2 linked regions of the Luteipulveratus mongoliensis genome follow. The protein of the gene in region 2 interacts with the protein of the main gene of each other region in a pairwise test. Links are inferred from orthologs where the notes say so. Each region holds a gene or a part of one and is shown on either strand. Other genes may lie near its edges. The genes, in order: phoA and secA.

The links.
Region 1: the proteins of secA (region 2) and phoA interact in binary tests that used the Escherichia coli proteins (3 or more experiments, as listed by UniProt). The link is inferred for Luteipulveratus mongoliensis from one-to-one orthologs.

Annotation. Positions count from the first base shown.
Region 1 is NZ_CP011112.1:984,767-991,056, reverse strand. What follows is about bases 2,238-5,169. They hold phoA (alkaline phosphatase), read right to left. Parts: upstream 4,446-5,169; coding sequence 3,030-4,445; downstream 2,238-3,029. Other genes in these bases: VV02_RS04575 (HAAS signaling domain-containing protein), read right to left, coding at 4,972-5,169; VV02_RS25885 (CsbD family protein), read left to right, coding at 4,705-4,878; VV02_RS04585 (MFS transporter), read left to right, coding at 2,238-2,935. In the rest of the region: VV02_RS04605 (MFS transporter), read right to left, coding at 1-147; VV02_RS04600 (MarR family winged helix-turn-helix transcriptional regulator), read left to right, coding at 274-726; VV02_RS04595 (hypothetical protein), read right to left, coding at 767-1,006; VV02_RS04590 (hypothetical protein), read right to left, coding at 1,009-1,542; more of VV02_RS04585, read left to right, coding at 1,646-2,237; more of VV02_RS04575, read right to left, coding at 5,170-5,766; VV02_RS04570 (PadR family transcriptional regulator), read right to left, coding at 5,763-6,086.
Region 2 is NZ_CP011112.1:2,243,910-2,250,561, reverse strand. What follows is about bases 1,363-4,656. They hold secA (preprotein translocase subunit SecA), read right to left. Parts: upstream 4,332-4,656; coding sequence 1,563-4,331; downstream 1,363-1,562. Other genes in these bases: VV02_RS10740 (hypothetical protein), read right to left, coding at 4,511-4,656; VV02_RS10750 (Rv3235 family protein), read left to right, coding at 1,363-1,493. Outside these bases: VV02_RS10755 (LysM peptidoglycan-binding domain-containing protein), read left to right, coding at 112-939; more of VV02_RS10750, read left to right, coding at 936-1,362; more of VV02_RS10740, read right to left, coding at 4,657-5,545; VV02_RS10735 (SigE family RNA polymerase sigma factor), read right to left, coding at 5,548-6,045; VV02_RS10730 (GNAT family N-acetyltransferase), read left to right, coding at 6,158-6,652. UniProt on the Escherichia coli protein: Required for protein export, interacts with the SecYEG preprotein conducting channel.

The sequences.
Region 1 (6,290 bases), 1.3 Mb from region 2 along the record:
CAGCGCATAGCCCGAGATCAGGTAGCCCGCAGTGGGCACCGAGACGTCCATGTCGTCGGCGACCGACGACAGCAGGCCGGCGATGACGAACTCCGTGAGTCCGATGCCGAAGCCCCCGAGAGCGAGGGCGATGAGGCCGAGCGGCATGTGGATGCGCTTCCTTTCGTACGACGAGGTGCGGCACTCGCGGATAAAGCGCGTGTGCAACTACTGGCGTACGCATGAAGTTAGTTGCATGCGCGGTCTATTGCAAATCAGAGTTATAGTCGTCGCATGGGTATTGCTGATGACGCTGTCGAGGTGCGAGCGACTGGTTGGCGCACGCTGGCAGCCCTGCACGCAGTCATCGAGACATCGCTGGAGCGCGAGCTGATGCGCCGGCACGCGCTGTCCGTCGTCGAGTTCACGGTCTTGGACGCGCTGTCACGTCAGGACGGCTGGCACATGCGGATGGCCCAGCTGGCCCGCGCGGCGGCCCTCTCCCCCAGCGCCACCACGCGCCTGGTCAACCGCCTCGAGGACCGCGGGCTGCTGACCCGCGTCCTGTGCGCCGATGACCGGCGCGGCATCTATACCGAGCTGACGGCCAAGGGACGCAAGGAGTACGACCGGACACGGCCGACGTACGACAAGGCACTCGAGCAGGCGCTCGGCGAGGCCGAAGAGCTCCCCGAGCTCGCCCCGCTCGTCGACTTCCTGCACGGAGTCCCCGCTCCCACCCGCTGAGCGGACGCGAGACCCTCCTGGCGGCTACCGGTCGCCCGGGTCAGCGCAGGTTGTCGACCGCAGCCTTCGCCTCAGCCAGACCCAGTCCCGGGTAGTGCTCCCGCAGCGCCTTGATCGCCTGGATCGGCTTGCCACCTGCAGCGAGTGCGCGCACCTGATCAGGCACCGGCAGGCCGGCGGGGAGCTCCGTACCGGTGACTCGCGCGAGCTCCGCGAGCTGAGCCTCGAGCACCCGGACGCGGTGCTCCAGCGCGGCCACCTTGGCAGATGAAGCCCACATGATCAGGCCTCCCGACGGACGTGGTCCGCAACGTCGGAGGTGACGGGCACGGGGCGTGCGGGAGCCGTCGTACGGCCGCCTCGCCCAGGCAGGACGCGCAGGTGCGGGCGGCGCATCGTCGGGCGCCGCAACCGGGCGGCGAGGCTCGGCCGCGGCGCGGGAGCCGCAGACGACCGGCCGGGCATCAGGGTGCGGGCCGCTGGCACGACCGCGCGCGGACGGATGCGCCGACTGAGGTCGGCGTGCTGCAGCAGCTGAGCGATCGGGACGTTCATCTTGGGATGGGTCCCCACGGGCAGCTCGCCGGTGAAGACCACCCACACCTGCTTGTCGCCGTGGAACACCCTCAGCGCGGAGCCGTTGATCAGGCTCGCCGCGTGCGCGAGCGCCTGGCGCTTGAGGCCGAAGCGGTTGAGGGAGCCGTGAGCCGCGGCCTGCGCCGGTCGGCGACCGTACTTGGCGGCTTCATAGGCCATCGGTCCGTACTTCACCCCGAGCCGCAGCGCGTGGGTGAAGGCTCTCGTCTTGCCGGGCATGAATCCTCCTGGTCGGCAGGTCCACATACTAGGCGCCGAGCCGGGCCCAGCCGGCGAAGCGGCCCGGTGCACCGGCGTCTGAGGCGACGCATAGCCTCGCGATGTGGCACCGCTCCTGCTCGACATCACTCCGCTGCGGGTCAACCCGTCCTACCGCCGCCTCTTCACGGGCTTCACCCTCAGCGGCATCGGTGCTCAGCTCGCGACCGTCGCCATCGGACTGCAGGTGTACGACATCACCGGCTCGACCTTCGCGGTCGGCCTGGTCGGGCTGTGTGCCTTGGTGCCCCTGGTCGTCATGGGTCTGTACGGCGGCGCGCTCGTCGACGCGCACGACCGGCGGACGGTCGCTCTCGTCGCCGGCGTCGTGCTGTGGATCGTCTCTGTGCTCAACACGGTGCAGGCACTGTTCGACAACACCCACGTCGGCGTCCTCTACGTCCTGGTGGGCGTCTACAACGCGGGCTTCGCGGTCGTCAGCCCGGCGCGTTCGGCGATCTATCCGCGGCTCCTCGACCGGGCGCTCCTCCCGGCCGCCAACGCACTCTCTGTCGCTGCCATGAACATCGCCATGACCGTCGGCCCACTGATGGCCGGACTCCTCGTCGACTGGGGAGGCTACGTGCTGGCGTACGGCATCGACGCGGCGCTGTTCACCTTCGCGATCTGGGGGCTGCTGCGTCTCGAACCGATCCCACCGGAGATCGACCCGACCGCGGATACCGGTGTGCCGCAACGCCGTCCGGGCCTTTCGTCCGTGCTCGACGGGCTGCGATTCCTGGGCACTCGACCCAACGTACGCATGACGTTCCTCGCCGACTTCTGCGCGATGATCCTCGCTCAGCCGCGCGCACTCTTCCCTGCTGTGGCGGTGCTGTCGTTCGGCGGCGGCGCCAAGACGGTCGGTCTCCTGTCGGCCGCCGTCGCGGTCGGCGCCATCGTGTCGATGCTGGTGTCCGGGCGGCTCGGCCGCGTGCGACGGCAGGGGCTCGCGGTCGTGGTGTCGGTGGCGCTGTGGGGTGTGTCCATCGTGGGCTTCGGGATCGCGGTGGCCGGCGCTGGCGGCGTACTCACCTCCTCCCAGGCCCTCTGGCTGGCAGCCGTCGCGCTCGCCGGAGCCGGTGCCTGCGACTCGGTCTCAGCCGTCTTCCGAACGACGATCCTCCAGTCCGCGACGCCCGATCACCTCCGCGGTCGGCTGCAGGGCGTCTTCGTGGTGGTCGTCGCCGGTGGACCGCGCCTCGGCGATCTGCTGGCGGGCACCGGCGCGACGATCTTCAACGAGGCCGCCGCGGCAATCGTCGGCGGCATCCTGTGTGTCATCGCGGTAGCGCTGTTGGCCTCCTGGCAGCGCGGGTTCCTGCGGTACGACGCCCAGCACCCCACCCCGTAGGCGACGCTCGCCGGACCGGAACCAGCCTCAAGACAACGGGTGTACGACCGCGCCAGATGCGACGCGGGCGTACACCCGTTGGGCGAAGCAAGGGTCAGCGCAGGCGCAGCGCGTCCTTGATCGTGTAGTGCAGGTCGGTCTGGTCGGTCAGGCCGACGACGTTGGCCGCACGCGGGCCGTACGCCGCGATCCGGACCTGGGTGCCCGTGTGCTCCTGCGAGCCGCCCTCGGGAGCGGTGCCGTAGCTGAGCGTCATCGGGCTGCCCTCGTTGGTGAGGAGCGTCGCGGTGAGGCCCGGCGTGTTGGTGCCGGTCTCGACGATCTGGCTGGTGTGGCCGTGGTCCGCGGTCACGATGACCGTGGTGTTGCCGTCCTTCTTGGCGAAGTCGAGAGCCGACTTGACCGCGGCGTCGAAGCCGACGGTCTCACCGATCTGACCGCACGCGTTGGCGGCGTGGTCCTGCTTGTCGATGCTCGCGCCCTCGACCTGCAGGAAGAAGCCCTTGCTCGAGCCCTTCGCGTTGTTCAGCAGCGAGATGGCCTTGGTGGTCATGGCCTTGAGCTTCGGCTGCGTGGCCGGCTGGTCCGGGTTCGGCGTGCAACGCGCGGCCGGCTTGGTGGCGCCGTCCTTGGTCGCGGCCGGGCCCGCCCAGTCGACCGGGAAGTTGCCGTCGGAGAAGAGGCCGAGCACCGGTTTCTTCTGGTCGGCCGACTTCACCGCGTTGAGCTCGGTGGCGTTGGTCGGCAGCTGGAAGCCACGCGACTGCGCCTGATCGCGCAGCGTCAGACCCTTGTACTTGCCGGCGGTGGCCTTCTCGCCGAACGTCTTCGCGCCGCCACCGAGGGTGACGTCCGCACGGGTGGCGATGATCTGCTCGGCGATCGAACCCTTGCCGCCGTTCTCCAGTGCGTTGGTCGGGCAGGTCGTCAGCGTGACGGCCGGGCCGTAGCAGGAGCGGCTCGTGACGTGCGCGGCCTGGACGGCCGGGGTGGCGTCCTCGATCTCGGCGGTGGTGACGTTGCCCGTACGCAGGCCGTTCTTCTTGGCCAGCTCCAGCAGCGTGGCGTGCGGCTGGCCCTTGATGTCCACGCCGATGGCGCCGTCGTACGACTTGGTGCCGGTCGACCAACCCGTCCCCGAGGCGGCCGAGTCGGTGACATAGTCGACCTTGCCCTCCTTGGTCAGGGAGAAGGTCGTGTACTGACCGGTCAGCGGCAGGCGGTCCATGCCGGGCAGGTAGCCGTCCGCGCCGTACTGGTAGTTGCGGGCCGAGGTGATCTCGGAGTCGCCCATGCCGTCACCGATCAGCAGGATCACGTTGCGCGCGGCACCGCTCTTGGCTTCCTGCTTGATGGTCTTCGTCTGGTCGCCGTGCAGGCGGGCTGCGCCGCCGGGCTGGCTGAGGTCGCCACCCGGGCCGGCCACGGCGTACCCGGTGGCCAGGACCAGGGTTCCGGCGGCCGCGACGGCGACCAGAGTCGTACGTCGGCGGAGTCGTGCAGTGCTCATGTGAGGTCTCCCTGTGTGCGGGTCAGGTCATGCCGCTCGCACGTAACCCGTTGCCGTTGAACAGCGAGGGGGCGCCAGGTGGACGGTTGCCGACGCGAGGGCGGCAAATCGACCTGCGGCGGTCGCTCCCCGGGTCGCTCGCCTACGTCCTGGGCAGCGCGCGCTGGACCGCGCGCCTCCCAGGACCTAGCCCCGGCATCGGGGTGCTTGGCGCACCCGGAGCACAGTGGGGAGAGTTGTCTACAGAACGGAGCACGTCATGAGCTTCATCGACAAGGCCAAGAACGCCGCCGAGGATGCCGTCGGCAAGGCGAAGGAAGCTCTTGGAGGCGCCAAGGGCGACACCAAGCTCGAGACCGAGGGCAAGGTCGACCAGGCCAAGTCATCGGTCAAGGACGCCGGCGAGGACATCAAGGACACGTTCAAGAAGTAGTCCCTGTCACGCCGAGCGCCCCACAACCTCATCCGGATGTGGGGCGCTTCGTTGTGCCGTACGACGTGGGCCAGCTTTGGAACCTGAGCCCGACTAGACCAGCCCGGTCCAGGCGGATACTCCGAGGTTGGGCAGGAAGACGGTCGCGAAGCATGTCAGGGCCACAGCCACGTTGAAGGGAACGACGAACCAAAGCCAGCGTCGATCGCGCTGCGACGTGCGGGCCACCCAGACGGACAGCACTGCCCCGAACAGGATCGGCGCCACGAGCCGCACTGATCCGTACTCCCACCAGATGTTGCCCGACAGGACCCGGTACGCCGCGAGTCCGCCGAGCGCACCGCGAACACACCACCAGACGGGTTGGCCCACATCGCGGACCTCACGGATCAACCAGTCCGGCATGACTGCCTCGAAGCGCCGGACTACTTCGACTCCCCACTTCCATGCGGCAGTCGTCGTGACAATGCGTGGATCGCCACGACGCAGTGCGGCGATACCCAAGAACGCCGATACGACAGCGCTCCCCATCCAGAACACCGAAACCACATCGACGACGAGCAAAGTCAGCATCCACGACATGCCGATGACAAGGCTGCCGACCGAGATGCCACCCCACATCAGCGCCTGCGCGCCATGTGACGACTGTCGAGATCTCGCAGGCGGTGGATAGTCGGCGGCGGCGCGGAGCTCGGCGGCGTACTCCTCGGGTGAACCGAGCCGCGCCTCCAACGCGGCCGTCGAGCCGTCGCCCAGCTCGCGCGTCACCTCATCCAGATGGCCGGCGACGTCCTCGAGCACCTCTTCGAGCTCGGCCGGCGGCAGGTCGGCCAACGCCGCCCGCACCCGCTCCTGATAGCTCACCGCTACATCGGTCGCCGTGCTCATGCCGCGTCCTTCAGCAGAGCCGACATGGTGTCGGCGAAGTGGTTCCAGGTCTTGGTCGAGCGCTCCAGCTGGTCACGCCCAGTGGCGTTGAGCGCGTAGTACTTCCGGTGCGGGCCCTCCTCGCTGGGCTGGACGTACGACGTCAGTGCGCCACCCGCGTACAGCCGGCGCAGCGTGCCGTAGACGCTCGCGTCGGCGACGTCCTCCATGCCGGCCGCGCGCAGTCGACGCAGCACGTCGTAGCCGTAGCCGTCGCCGTCCCGCAGCACGGCGAGCACGGCGAGGTCGAGCACTCCCTTGAGCAGCTGACTCGTATCCATCACGTTCCTCCCTGTCCTGGACTGTGTGCCCGGCACTGGGTCGGGCAGCCCCCAGACCTGTCGACCCAGTGCCGCGTTCCGCACGGTAGTACAGATTGCAGAGTAGTGCGCGATGCGACACGGAGACGGTTCTCCAACACACATTGACTGGGGCTACACGCATGCGTGTAGCCCCAGTCAATGTGTGTTGCGGGGTGGGGCGAG
Region 2 (6,652 bases):
CGGACGGTCAGCACGACAGAGGTGACGGCAACGGTAGACAAACGTCACTAAACGTCATTACTGTGCAATCAACGTCATCAGGAAACACCATCTGACTGCACTGGGGGATCGATGAGCACTTCACCTGGCCATCTCACGGGTGACCCTTCGACATCGCACCGGTGGCGAGCGGGCCTTCTCGGTCTGCTCGGCGCCGGCGGCCTGCTCGTGCTCGCCCTTGCGGCAGCTCGCGCGCTGCAGGCCCTTCTGCGCGGCCTGGCGACCCGCCCCACGGTGCAGACCAGCGATGCGGTCACCGTGCTCGCGCTCCTCGTCCTGGTGCTCGCGCTGCTGTGGTGTGTCGTGCTGCTCTCCGCCTGCGCCCACGACCTGCTCCGCCCCAGGCGACCGGCGTACTCCGATCCGCTCGCCTGGCGACTGGCTCCCGATCTCGCGCTGCGGGTGTCCGGTCTGCTGCTGGCGGTCACCGCGTTGGGATCCGGAGCGGCGCACGCTCAGCCCGCGCCGGACGCGCCCGCCGCCTCCGTTGTCGTCGCCTCAGCACCGGTCCCGTCCTTCGGCCTCGGCGAGCCGCCTGCGCCCGCGCCCGTCCCGTCCTTCGGCAAGACCGACATGACGCAGCCACCCGGATGCGCTCCCCAAGCGCCCGTCCCCGGCTGGACGCCGGATCGGCCGACGCCGGTCCGCGCCCGTGGCGCCGAGCACGTACATCTGCTCGCTGGTTGTCCCTCGGACAGTGACTCCGACACCGTGGTCGTCCATCGTGGCGACGACCTCTGGTCGCTGGTCGAGCGCCATCTCGGCAGCGACGCGGACCCGGCTCGCATCGCGCAGGATTGGCCGCGGTGGTACGACGCCAACCGCGCCGAGATCGGCGACGACCCCAACCTCCTGCAGATCGGCCTGACCCTGCGGATCCCCGAAGGAGCCGTCCGATGAGTGCTGCCGCCCTGCGCACCTGCCCGCGACCCGTCACCCTCCGCCCGGCGCCTACGCTCGAGCCACCGGCCCTGGACGAGGAGACGGTGCGAGACCTGTACGCCGACGCGCGCCGCGGCGTACGACGTCCCGAGGCGATCCCGGCGTACGTCCAGGGCAGCCTCGCGGTCGACTTCCGTGGCCGCGGTGAGGATCCCGAGTTCGGACCGCAGGCCACCTCCCGTACCGATTTGCCCGACCCGCTCGCCTGGGCCCATCAGGTGCTGCTGGCGGCGCTGGAGTGCAGCGTCGGCGTACGGACTCCGCAGCAGCTCACGCGCTGGATGACGATTGATGTACATGAGCGAGTTGCGAGGCGGCACAAGGTTGCTCAGCGGCGAGGGCGCCGGCCGGTCGACCGCCCTCAGGTACGTCGGGTGCGCGTGACCGAACCCTCTGACGGAGTGGTCGAGGCGTCCGCGCTGGTGCTGCTGGACGGCCGGCTGCGGGCGGTCGCGCTGCGACTCAACGGCGTGGACGGTCGCTGGCTGATGACCGAGCTGGTCATCGGCTGACCGCGTCCGACGAAGCGGGTACGACAAAGGCCGGCAACCCTGACGGGTGCCGGCCTTCGTCGCGTCGGGTCAGCGGCGCTTGGCCTTGGCCTTCTGCTTGTTCTTGCTCGCCGAGCGGGTGGCCGGCGCCGTCGCCGAGGACTTGTCCGCCTTGGCGCGGGCGCGACGCTCGCGCCGAGGCAGACTCGCGTCCTCCTCGAGCACGCGACCGTGCTCGTCGATGTCGTGCTCGTGGGCCAGACCGTCCTCGCCAGGAGCGGTGAGGTGCATCTTGGGCTTGCTCGCGGGAAGCGACGACTCGACCTCGGCCGGGTCGACCTCGACGTTGAAGAAGTACTGGATCGACTCCTCCTTGATCGCGTCGTTCATCGCGTCGAACATCTGGAAGCCCTCGCGCTGATACTCCACCAAGGGGTCACGCTGGGCCATCTGGCGCAGGTGGATGCCCTCCTTGAGGTAGTCCATCTCGTAGAGGTGCTCACGCCACTTGCGGTCCAGGACCGACAGCACGACGCGGCGCTCCACCTCGCGGGACACCCGGTCGCCGAGATCGGTCTCACGGGCGTCGTAGGCGTGCTGGGCGTCCGAGCGCAACTCCTCGGTGAGGATGTCGGCCGTCAGACCGGCGCGACCGCCGACTTCCTGCTCAAGCTCGTCGACCGAGATCGAGACCGGGTACAGCTCGGCCAGGGCCTCCCACAGCTTGTCGAGGTCCCAGTCGTCAGCAAAGCCCACCTCAGCCGCACCGTCGACGTAGGCGTCGACCGTGTCGTTGACGAAGTGCCGCATCTGGGGCTCGAGGTCCTCGCCCTCCAGCACCCGGCGACGCTCGTCGTAGATGACCTCGCGCTGGCGGTTGAGGACGTCGTCATACTTCAGGACGTTCTTGCGGATCTCGAAGTTCTGCGACTCGACCTGGCTCTGCGCGCTCTGGATGGAGCGGCTGACCATCTTGGACTCGATCGGGACCTCGTCCTCGATCTTGGCGGTCTGCATGAACCGGTCGACCATGGCCGCGTTGAACAGCCGCATGAGGTCGTCCTGCAGCGACAGGTAGAAGCGGCTCTCGCCCGGGTCACCCTGACGGCCGGCACGACCGCGCAGCTGGTTGTCGATACGGCGCGACTCGTGCCGCTCGGTGCCCAGGACGTAGAGGCCGCCGACCTCCTGGATCTCGTCGTGCGCCTTGGCCACGGACTTCTCAGCCTTGGCCATCGCCTCGTCCCACTGCGCTTCGTACTCCTCCGGCGTCTCCACCGGGTCCAGGCCCTTGTTCTTCAGTGCTGCGACCGCCATGAACTCGGGGTTGCCACCGAGCATGATGTCGGTGCCTCGACCAGCCATGTTGGTCGAGACAGTGACGGCGCCCTTGCGGCCGGCCTGGGCCACGATCGCGGCCTCACGCTCGTGCTGCTTGGCGTTGAGGACCTCGTGCGGGATGCCCTTGCGCTTGAGCTGCTCGGACAGGCGCTCGCTCTTCTCGACGCTCGTCGTGCCGACCAGGATCGGCTGGCCCTCCTTGTGGCGGGCGACGATGTCCTCGACCACGGCGTGGAACTTGGCTTCCTCGGTCCGGTAGACGAGGTCGGCCTGGTCCTTGCGGATCATCGGCTTGTTGGTGGGGATGCTGACGACGCCCAGCTTGTAGATCTGGTAGAGCTCGGCGGCCTCGGTCTGGGCCGTACCGGTCATGCCGGAGAGCTTGTCGTACATGCGGAAGTAGTTCTGCAGTGTGACGGTGGCGAGCGTCTGGTTCTCGTTCTGGATCTCGACACCCTCCTTCGCCTCGATGGCCTGGTGCATGCCCTCGTTGTAGCGACGGCCCGACAGCATGCGGCCGGTGTGCTCGTCGACGATGAGGATCTCGTCGTTCATCGCGACGTAGTCCTTGTCGCGCTTGAACAGCTCTTTGGCCTTGATCGCGTTGTTGAGGTAGCCGATCAGCGGCGTGTTGTGCGCCTCGTAGAGGTTGTCGATGCCGAGCAGGTCCTCGACCTTCTCGATGCCCGACTCGAGCAGACCGACCGTCTTCTTCTTCTCGTCGACCTCGTAGTCACCCGTGCCGGCGATGACCTTGTTGTCCTTGTCCTTCTTCGCCCGGGTCAGGTGATCGACGATCTTGGCGAACTCGACGTACCACTTGGTCGCCTCGTCCGCGGGACCGCTGATGATCAGGGGCGTACGGGCCTCGTCGATCAGGATCGAGTCGACCTCGTCGACGATCGCGAAGTTGTGACCGCGCTGGACCAGCTCGTCCTTGGACCACGCCATGTTGTCGCGCAGGTAGTCGAAGCCGAACTCGTTGTTGGTGCCGTAGGTGATGTCCTTGCGGTACTCGACCCGACGCTGCTCCGGGGTCATGGCCGACAGGATCACGCCGGTCTCCAGGCCGAGGGCGCGGTGCACGCGACCCATCAGCTCCGACTGGTACTCGGCGAGGTAGTCGTTGGTCGTCACGACGTGGACGCCCTTGCCGGACAACGCGTTGAGGTAGGACGGCAGGGTCGCGACGAGCGTCTTGCCCTCACCGGTCTTCATCTCCGCCACGTTGCCGAGGTGGAGCGCCGCGCCACCCTGGAGCTGGACGTCGAAGTGACGCTTGCCGATGGTGCGGACGCTGGCCTCACGGACGGCGGCGAACGCCTCCGGCAGGAGGTCGTCCAGCGTCTCGCCCTCCTTGAGCCGCTTCCTGAACGAAGCGGTCTCAGCCTTCAGCTCGGCATCAGTGAGCTTTTGGAAGTCCTCCTCGAGGATGTTGACCTGAGCGGCGATGCCCTCCAGCTTCTTGAGCAGCCGGCCCTCGCCAGCACGCAGTACCTTCTCGACGATCTTGGGCACGCAGGACTCCTGGTCAACGTTCTCGGTGGCGACGCGGTCGGCGTACGCCATGACTACCGATGGACTGCCTGTGCACACGCCATGGTGACGCTGCACACAGGACAGACCCATCTAGGGTAGTCGTTCGTTCCAGCGTGTCACGCCAGACCATGGTTCCCGGTCCGCAGGATGCGCTCGAATCAGCGCAACGTCGCGAACGCTCCTGGCCGACCGTCCTGCGCGAACTCCAGCCTGACCGGTGCAACCAGTGCCGCCTTCTCCATGACCGTGAAGGTCCGGACAACGACTCGAGTGCCTGCGCTGTCGATAGGTCCTGAGACCGTGCCAGGACCCACCGGTGTCGCGCCGGGAGGCGCGCTCAGGCTCGGGTTCGTCTGGTCCGCGAGGACCCGGGCCGCAACGATCAGGCGCCACGAGCGCTCGTCGGCACCTGCCGCCACGCCACGGAGCGCGACCTCCGGCTCGTTCGATGCGGACAGGTGCTGACCTTCCCAGTCCACCCCCCAGGCCGCAGCGGACTCGCTGCCCCACACACCTACGCCGCGTGCCGATGCCTCACGTGCAGCTCGACCGCCTGGCATGGCTACGAGCCCACTGTCACGCCGGAAGGTCCAGGCTGTGCCGACCCCGGCCGCAGCTACTGATGACGCCGTGGAACGTATGGAGAGCACGGCCCCTGGAACCGCGAGAACCTGGGATGCCCACGTGGCATTGCCTCGGTCGGGTGCAATGAGTCGAGGCTCCTGGGAACCCTTCGGGTACACGCTCGCAACCAAGGTTCGCGTGCCGTCACGGAAGACGACGTCCTCCGAGGAGGGTCGTCGTTCCGCCGTCCACACGACTGGCGTCCCCTGCTCCGCTGATAGCGAGCGAACACTGAGGATGCCTCTGATCGATCTGACCTGGATGAGCGGCGGCTCGGGGTCGCTCGGCTGAGGGATCAGACGAACCGCGGCGCGCCAACCGTCAACAGTCGTCACCACGCTGGGGGCCGCCGGACGGACTTCCTTGGCTCGGTCGACGTTCAGCGCGAGGCCTGCCGCGACCAGGAGGACTACAGCGACACAGATACCGGACCCGAGGTACGACACCCGGCGACGGCGCTGGCGGCGCTGCCCACCGGACCGGATGCGGTCGAGGTCGATCGCCATGTCAGGGGCGGGCGCCTCGCGGACCAGCGTGGCCAGGTCGGTGTCGTCAGGTGTGAACGGCATGGTCAGGCCTCCTGCATCTGGGTCAGCGCGGCGCGCATCGTGGCAAGGCCGCGCGAGGTCGAGCTCTTCACGGTGCCCAGGCTGATACCCAGGGCGTCGGCGACCTCACGCTCGGAGAGGTCGTCGTAGTGGCGCAGGACAACGATCTGTCGCTCACGCGGTGGGAGGGCGCGCAGCAGCCGCATGAGCAGGTCGCGGTCCTCGGCTCGACCGTGCTCATCGGCACCGGCGACCTCGGGGAGGGTGCCGTCGATCGACAGCGTCTCCTTGCGGCGTCGACGCCATCGGTCGGTGGTGAGGTTCATCAGGACGCGCCGGGTGTACGCCGTCGGGTTGGCGACACTGGCCTTGCCCCACTTCACGTAAACGCGTTCGTACGTCTCCTGGAGCAGCTCCTGAGCCAGGTGCGGGTCCCCACAGGTCAGCCAGGCCAAGCGCAGCAGCCGCGGCGACGACGCCTCCACGAACGCGACGAACGAGTCCTCATCAGCAGGTCGCATCGCACCTCCCCCATCCCATGATCATGACCTCCCGACGCAGCACGAGCGAGATTGGTTGAGCCAGCGGCGCAACTCGCTTGAGCGGACGGGACCTGATTGCTTGGGTGTGCACATGGCCCCCGCGACCTTCCCCGGCGTCGTACCCGTCCTCGCCGATGACGTGGTCCAGCTGCGCGCCCATCACGTGGACGACGTCAGCAGGATCGTGGAGCAGATCAACGACGCCCGTTTCCAGCGTTGGACGAGCGTGCCGCTGCCGTACGACGACTCGCATGCCCTCGCCTTCCTCGAGATCATTCGTGGCGCCTGGGAGGACGGCGACGCCCGCTTCTGGGCGGTCGAGGTCGGCGGTCGGTACGCCGGGACCATCAACTACCGACTCAAGGGCGGCGGTACGGCTGAGGTCGGCTACGGCCTCCACGTGGACTCCCGCGGAGCTGGGGTCATGTCGCACGCGCTGCGCCTCGTGCTCGGCTGGGCCTTCGAGCACGACGGCGTCGAGACGATGGGCTGGCGGGCTGCGGTCGGCAACCTGGCGTCACGACGCGTCGCGTGGGCCAACGGCTTCGCGGTCGAGGGGCTCTGGCGTGGCATGCACGCGATCCCG